2 regions of the Cohnella hashimotonis genome follow, and region 2 is predicted to be linked to the other one. Evidence: riboswitches for the same ligand, from Rfam matches in the RefSeq annotation. Region 2 holds a riboswitch; the other holds the start of a gene.
What was found. A riboswitch is a leader RNA that binds a small molecule or an ion and turns the genes downstream of it on or off. The one in region 2 is predicted to bind thiamine pyrophosphate.

Region 1: linked by a shared signal. The riboswitch ahead of KB449_RS15120 (ABC transporter substrate-binding protein) and the one ahead of thiC (phosphomethylpyrimidine synthase ThiC) in region 2 are both predicted to bind thiamine pyrophosphate.

Annotation. Positions count from the first base shown of each region.
Region 1 covers NZ_JAGRPV010000001.1:3,720,243-3,723,648, forward strand. The annotation lists gene KB449_RS15110 (ABC transporter permease) at 1-605, opposite strand, end outside; gene KB449_RS15115 (thiamine-binding protein) at 595-900, opposite strand; gene KB449_RS15120 (ABC transporter substrate-binding protein) at 946-2,028, opposite strand; TPP riboswitch at 2,131-2,245, opposite strand; gene KB449_RS15125 (hypothetical protein) at 2,410-2,679, shown strand; gene KB449_RS15130 (GerAB/ArcD/ProY family transporter) at 2,664-3,406, shown strand, end outside.
Region 2 covers NZ_JAGRPV010000001.1:1,690,611-1,694,016, reverse strand. The annotation lists gene KB449_RS06545 (ThiF family adenylyltransferase) at 1-267, opposite strand, end outside; gene thiC (phosphomethylpyrimidine synthase ThiC) at 260-2,014, opposite strand; TPP riboswitch at 2,393-2,499, opposite strand; gene KB449_RS06535 (YcnI family copper-binding membrane protein) at 3,045-3,406, opposite strand, start outside.

The DNA of each region.
Region 1 (3,406 bases), 2.0 Mb from region 2:
CCCTCGCTCGCGCCGAGCCACTCCGCGACGATCGCCGCCGTGATGCTGTAAGTCGCCGTAATCTTCAGTCCGGAGAAAAAGTAAGGCAGCGAAGCCGGCAGCTCCAGGCGCCTCAGCACCGTGAGCCGGCTCGCGCCGATCATCGCCAGATACTCGCGCAGATGCGCATCGGCTTGTCCGAGGCCGGCCAGCATCGACCAGGCGATCGGAAAGTAGCAGACGAGCGCCAGCAGCACGAGCTTCGGCGTCAGGCCGAAGCCGAACCAGATGATGAGCAGCGGCCCGAGCGCGATCAGCGGAATGTTCTGCGTGATGATGATGATCGGCGAGAGCGCCGCCCTGACGACCGGAATCAGGTGGAAGACGATCGCCGACAGCACGCCGAGCCCGATGCCGAGCCCGATGCCCTTAAGGGCCAGCCTTAGGGTCGAGCCGCTCTGCGCCAGCAGGCGGTCCCGCTGCTCCCATATCCGTTCCCCGATCGCAAGCGGAGACGGCAGCGTGAAAGGCTTGATATGCCATACGGCTACGCACAACTGCCAGAGCGCCAGCACGGCGACCAGCGTGCCGATGGGCAGCAGAAGGCGGCCAAGCTTATTGTCCATCGGGATATTTGCGCAGCAGATGCGCCATCGAGGCGCCGTCCGATCCGTGAACGAGCAGTTTGATTTGCGACAGGACCGACGGGCTTCCCTTATCAAACATCGCGCGGTTCATTTCCTTCACGATATCGAGCAGCCGGTCGAGATCGCCCTCCATCGTCGTCTCAAGCGGCCCGACCCGGTAAGCGACGCCAGAAGCCTTTATAATTTCGATCGCCCTGTCGACGTACAGATGCGTATCGTCCTCCGGTTTGGCGGCTTTCGGCAAAATCTGAATGCTGAGCAGTGCTTGCGACATGTCCGTCGTCCTCCTTAGGTTAGGTCCTGTTATTAGATTTAATCATTAAGGCTGCGGCAAAAAGTCGTTCGTGAACATCGCGTCGTAGTCCAGATCCTTGGTCAACAGCTCGTGCTCCTTGAGGAACTCGGCGTAGCCGGACCACACTTCCCGCTTCTGCTCGCCCCAGCGCGGCGCGTCGTCCTTGTATTTCGGGCTCAGCCAGGCCTGGCTCGCCTTAACGAGATCCGCGTTCAGGTCGGGATTAGCCTTGATCAAGATGTCCGCGGCTTCCGCCGGATGGTCGATCGCGTACTGATAGCCTTCCGACGCCCCTTCTACGAAGGCGCGGACGGCGTCCGGCTTGTCCTTGATCATTTTCTCGCTCGTCGTCAGCACCGGCGTGTAATAATCGAGACGCTTGTCGAAGTCCGAGAGATAAACCATATTAAGCTTAATGCCGCGCTGCTCGGCTTCGATGCCGGTCCAGGCGTAGAAAATCCATTCAAAGTCGATATCCTTCTGAACGGCGGTAAAAAAGTCCGCGGTCCCCGCGTTGACGAACTTGACCTTATTCACGTCGGCGCCCTGCCTCTGCATCATCGAGCCGATGACGGCCTGTTCGGCCGGCGAGCCCCATCCGCCGTAGCTATGCCCTTCGAAGTCTTTAGGCTCCTTGATGCTCTTGTCCGCCGGGGACGCAAAGCCGGACGTGTTGTGCTGAATGATGGCAGCGAGCGAGACGATCGGCATGTCGTTTTCCCTGGCCAGCGTCAGCCCCTCCTGCGCGCCTACGCCGAAGTCAGCAGCGCCCGTTGCGACCATCTGGTCCGCGCCGCTCTCCGGCGGCAGCACGATTTCGACGTCGAGCCCGCGCTTTTTCCAGTATCCCTGGTCGGCCGCAACGTACAGGCCCGTGTGGTTCGTGTTCGGCGTCCAGTCGAGCACGACCTTCACCTTGCCGAGATCGGCGGCTTGACCGCTCGACGCGGAAGCGGATGCCGACGAAGACGCGCTCGCGTCAGGCGAAGCCGCGGCCGAACCGCTGCCTCCCTCGTTATTCCCGTTCCCCCCGCAACCCGCCATGATCAGCAGCGCCGCGATCGCTGCCGCGCCCTTGCCACGCCAGCTTTTTTTGACCAGTCTCATCTGTCTCTTCTCCCTCTCCGTGCCTTGTCACGCAGACATTCAAAAAACGCCCCCCGTATACGGAGGGCGTCCTAAATAAGCATGGACAAAACGCGCGAATCCGATTCGCGCTTCCCGCCTCCCTACGCTGGTACTAACCAGATCAGGTTAAAGGGTCTGCATCGTTGTAACGGGATGCACTCTCAGCCGGCCTACTCCAGCTCCCCCGGGGTTTGTTCGATTGTCGACGTACTTGGCGTTGATAGATAACGCTCCTCATTATAGCAGAAGTTCGGATTCTGTCCAGCATTTGCTTGCCTCGGCTCGCTTGCGCGAATATCGGCCGTCGCTGCATAATGATTCCTCCTCCGGCGCAACCTGTTAAAAAAGGGGTGCAACTGTTTGGTAACGATTGGCGCAGGGCTGATTGCGATGCTGGGCTTAGCGCTCCTGGCTTTTTTCGATATGCTGGTATACCGCCAACCCTACTTCCTGTCGATCCGGCAGCTATACCGTCAAGTTCCTTATTTCGCAGGGCACACTTGGATGATGCTCGCGCTCGCCTTTCTCATCGCCGCTTGGCATGATCTGACACGGCTTCCGGCCATTAAGCGACTCTTGGGCAAGATGCCGGGAGCCCGAAGGAAGGAACAACATTGGAGACGAAATTAAGCCCGCTTCAGCTCTACGCGCTCATGCTCGTCTTTTTGCTGGGCACGTCGATTATATTCGGAACGCCGAGGCTGGTCCCCGATACTTGGATCGTTGACCTGCTGACGATCGTTCCCTCTTTTCTGTTGGCCGGCGTTTATCTGCTGTTGATTCGCTTTGGCGGCGGCGGCAATCTCTTCGACATGCTCGTCGGCGCTTGGGGAAAGATCGCCGGCCGGTTGCTGACCCTCGTCTACACGGTGTATTTCCTGTACATCGCCGCTCGCAATCTGCGCGATATGCTCGAGCTCATCATGACGTCGCTGCTGCGGAATACGCCCGGCGAACTGGTGATCCTGATCTTCGTTATGGTCGTCGCCTATGCGGCCGCCGGCGGAATCGTTGCGTTAGGGCGGCTATCCGTTCTGATCGCCCTCATGGTCATGCTGTTTTTCGCGACGCTGACTTTTTTGCTGATCTTCAGCGGCTCGGTCGATTCGGAGCGGCTTTTACCGTTCTTGTCGGAAGGCTTGGCGAAGGTCGCCGTCTCGGTGTTCCGAGGCTCGCTCTGGTTTCCCTACGGCGAATTGATCGTGTTTCTCGTCTTTCATTCGTTCTTCGGCGATTTCCGGACGATCGGCAAAACCGGCACTTATGCGCTGCTCAGCTCCGCCGTCGTTTTGACGTTTTCGGACGTTCTGCAGATTTGCACCCTGGGCATCGAAAACAAAAAGTTTTCCGTGTTCGC
Region 2 (3,406 bases):
GCCGCGTTCGACGAAATCCCGGTCCACGAGCCTGACCGTGCCTACGCCGGCGCGGACCATCTGCTGCGCGAGCGCGCACCCGAGTGCGCCGACGCCGGCCACGAGGACGCACGCGCCTTCGAGCAGGTGCTGACCTTCGGCTCCGATCGGCGCGAAGCGGATTTGACGGTCGTATCTGGACAGAGATTCGACATGCGCGTTGCCGACTTCCCAGGGAGCGGGACTGCCTCTGCCGGATGCCCATGCCCCAAACCCGGCGCTAGACATAGATTTTCCCGCCCGCTGCCTTGAAACCGTCCGCCTGCTCGCGCATGCCCGTTTCCACCGCTTCCTCGTCGTTCAGTCCGCGGGCGGCCGCATAGTCGCGTATATCCTGCGTGATCCGCATGCTGCAGAACTTCGGTCCGCACATCGAGCAGAAGTGGGCGGACTTCGCCCCTTCGGCAGGCAGCGTCTCGTCGTGGTAGGCCATCGCGCGCTCCGGGTCGAGCGACAGATGGAACTGGTCGCGCCACCTGAATTCGAACCGGGCTTTCGAAAGCGCGTCGTCGCGAAGCTTGGCCCGCGGATGGCCTTTGGCCAGGTCGGCCGCATGGGCCGCGATCTTGTAAGCAATGACGCCGTCCTTGACGTCCTCTTTGTTCGGCAAACCCAGATGCTCTTTAGGCGTAACATAGCAGAGCATGGCCGTGCCGAACCAGCCGATCATCGCAGCACCGATGGCCGAAGTAATATGATCGTAGCCGGGCGCGATATCCGTCGTGAGCGGTCCGAGCGTGTAAAATGGCGCCTCTTGGCATACCGCCATCTGCCGGTCGACGTTTTCCTTGATCAGGTGCATCGGCACATGGCCAGGCCCTTCGATCATGACTTGCACGTCGTGCTTCCAGGCGATGCGGGTAAGCTCGCCGAGCGTCTCCAGCTCCGCGAACTGCGCCTCGTCGTTGGCGTCCGCGATCGAGCCGGGCCTGAGGCCGTCGCCGAGCGAAAAGGTGATGTCGTATGCCTTCATGATTTCGCAGATCTCCTCGAAGTGCGTGTAGAGGAAGTTCTCCTCGTGATGCGCGAGGCACCAGGCCGCCATGATGGAGCCGCCGCGCGACACGATGCCGGTCACCCGCTCGGCCGTCAGCCGGATATAGCGCAAGAGCACGCCGGCATGAATCGTAAAATAATCGACGCCCTGCTCCGCTTGCTCGATCAGCGTGTCGCGGTAAATTTCCCAGGTGAGCGCTTCGGCCCGTCCGCCGACTTTTTCGAGCGCCTGGTAAATAGGCACCGTGCCGACGGGGACCGGGGCGTTGCGCAAGATCCATTCGCGGGTCGCGTGAATGTTTTTGCCCGTCGACAGATCCATGATCGTATCCGCGCCCCACCGGGTCGCCCAGGTCATCTTTTCCACTTCTTCTTCGATGGAGGAAACGACGGCGGAGTTGCCGATATTCGCGTTGATTTTCACGTGGAAATGCCGTCCGATGATCATCGGCTCACACTCCGGATGGTTGACGTTGGCGGGGATGACTGCGCGTCCGGCAGCCACCTCGTCTCGCACGAATTCGGGCGTCATGCCTTCCCTGACGGCGATATAAGCCATCTCGGGCGTGACGATGCCGCGGCGCGCGTAATGGAGCTGCGTGATATTCCGTCCCGCCGCCGCCCGGCGGGGTCTGCGCTTCAGTCCCGGATAAGCCTGCGCTTGTGGCGGTTGCGCTTCGAATCTGTAGCCGTCGTCTGACGGAACGGGATTCCTTCCGGCGTATTCGAACGTGTCCCCTCTGGATGCGATCCATGCGTCCCTGATCGTCGGCAGTCCTTTTCGGATATCGGCCTCGTAACTATCGTCCGTGTAAGGGCCGCTGGCATCGTAAACGAGCAGCGGCGCGTTCGGCTGAGAGGAGCCGTCCCGTCCCGTGCTATCGGATAGGCGGATCTCGCGCATCGGCACGCGAACGTCTCCCTCTCCGTTCAGATAGACTTTGCGGCTTCCGGGCAGCGCCCCGGTCATGTTCTCCATCGCTAAAAAACCTCCCTGGAATGAATTCGAACGAATTCCTCCGGGAGGCCGACAAGGGCGCGCTGCGAAAAAAGAAAACACAATGACGGATGGACGAAGCCGCAAACGCATTCGCGCACGAAGACGGTTTGAGCCGTCGGCGGACGTAAATACGCCTGGATCGGCGCTCCGTACGAGACGCGGCTTTTTGCGCACGATTCGGCATGCAAAAAAGCCGCCCCGTCGGGAGCGGCCAAAACGAGCAGCTTCGAGCTGCATGGGGCGGACGTAAGGACGAACGCTCCCCGCGGATGCGGAAAGACGGCTCGGCCTGCAACGACGCGGTCTGCAACGACGCGGCCTGACGGCTTGCGGCGCTGCGATCCGATGCAGCTTGCTACGCACATTGGTCCACTTTCCTACGCTGGCATGACCCAGATCAGGTTCAAAGGGACCAAGGCATCGCTGCCTTATCTCAGCCCTCGCGGGCGCCCCCAGTGGAATTCATGGTTCAACTGTACACGGGCGCGGACCGGGTGTCAATCCGGCTACGCTCCCAGTTGCGATACGCGCCGACAAATAAAGGCGCCAGCGTCCGCTATCGCTCGCTGGCAAGCACGGCCTCCAGCCATTAGCGGCACGCGCTGCCCCTATCGCTCACTGGAGAGCGCCCCCTCCGGCCATTAGCGGCACGCGCTGCCCCTATCGCTCGCTGGAGAGCGTCCCTCCGGCCATTAGCGGCACGCGCTGCCCCTATCGCTCGCTGGAGAGCGTCCCTCCGGCCATTAGCGGCAAGCGCTGCCCCTATCGCTCGCTGGAGAACGTCACTCCGGCCATTAGCGGCACGCGCTGCCCCTATCGCTCGCTGGAGAGCGTCCCTCCGGCCATTAGCGGCACGCGCTGCCCCTATCGCTCGCTGGAGAGCGCCGCGAGGCAGCTAGTTTGCAGGCCACAGCGGGACTTTCTGCCGCTATCGGCCCCGAGGCGTTGGTTTGGCGTCCATGGCGGCACGCAAGTCCGCTATGCTCGCCCGAGCGCCCTCGCGCTCCCCTCAGCGCGACTTCCTGCGCAGGAGCGCGATCGCCAGCGCGGCCAGGCCCGCCACCAGGCCCGCGATCGCAAGGCCCAGCGTCAGCGGATCCCGATCGCCGTCCGACGCTTCCGTCGATGCGGCATCCGCATGCCCGTGCCCGTCCCCGTCGGCCGCAGCCGCCGTTACCGCGGTCACCGAAGCCGGCGTATCGGCGTCGGGCGCGCCGCTCCAGTCGACGACGGCGCCGTCCGAATACGTCTGGTGCGCCTTCCATACGAGCTCCTTCGCGTCCTCCGCGACATGCCCCTGGAACAGAAACTGCACGAACTCCGTCTCGGTGATGCCTTGGCCGTCGGACTTCCAGGTGACGGAGACGACCT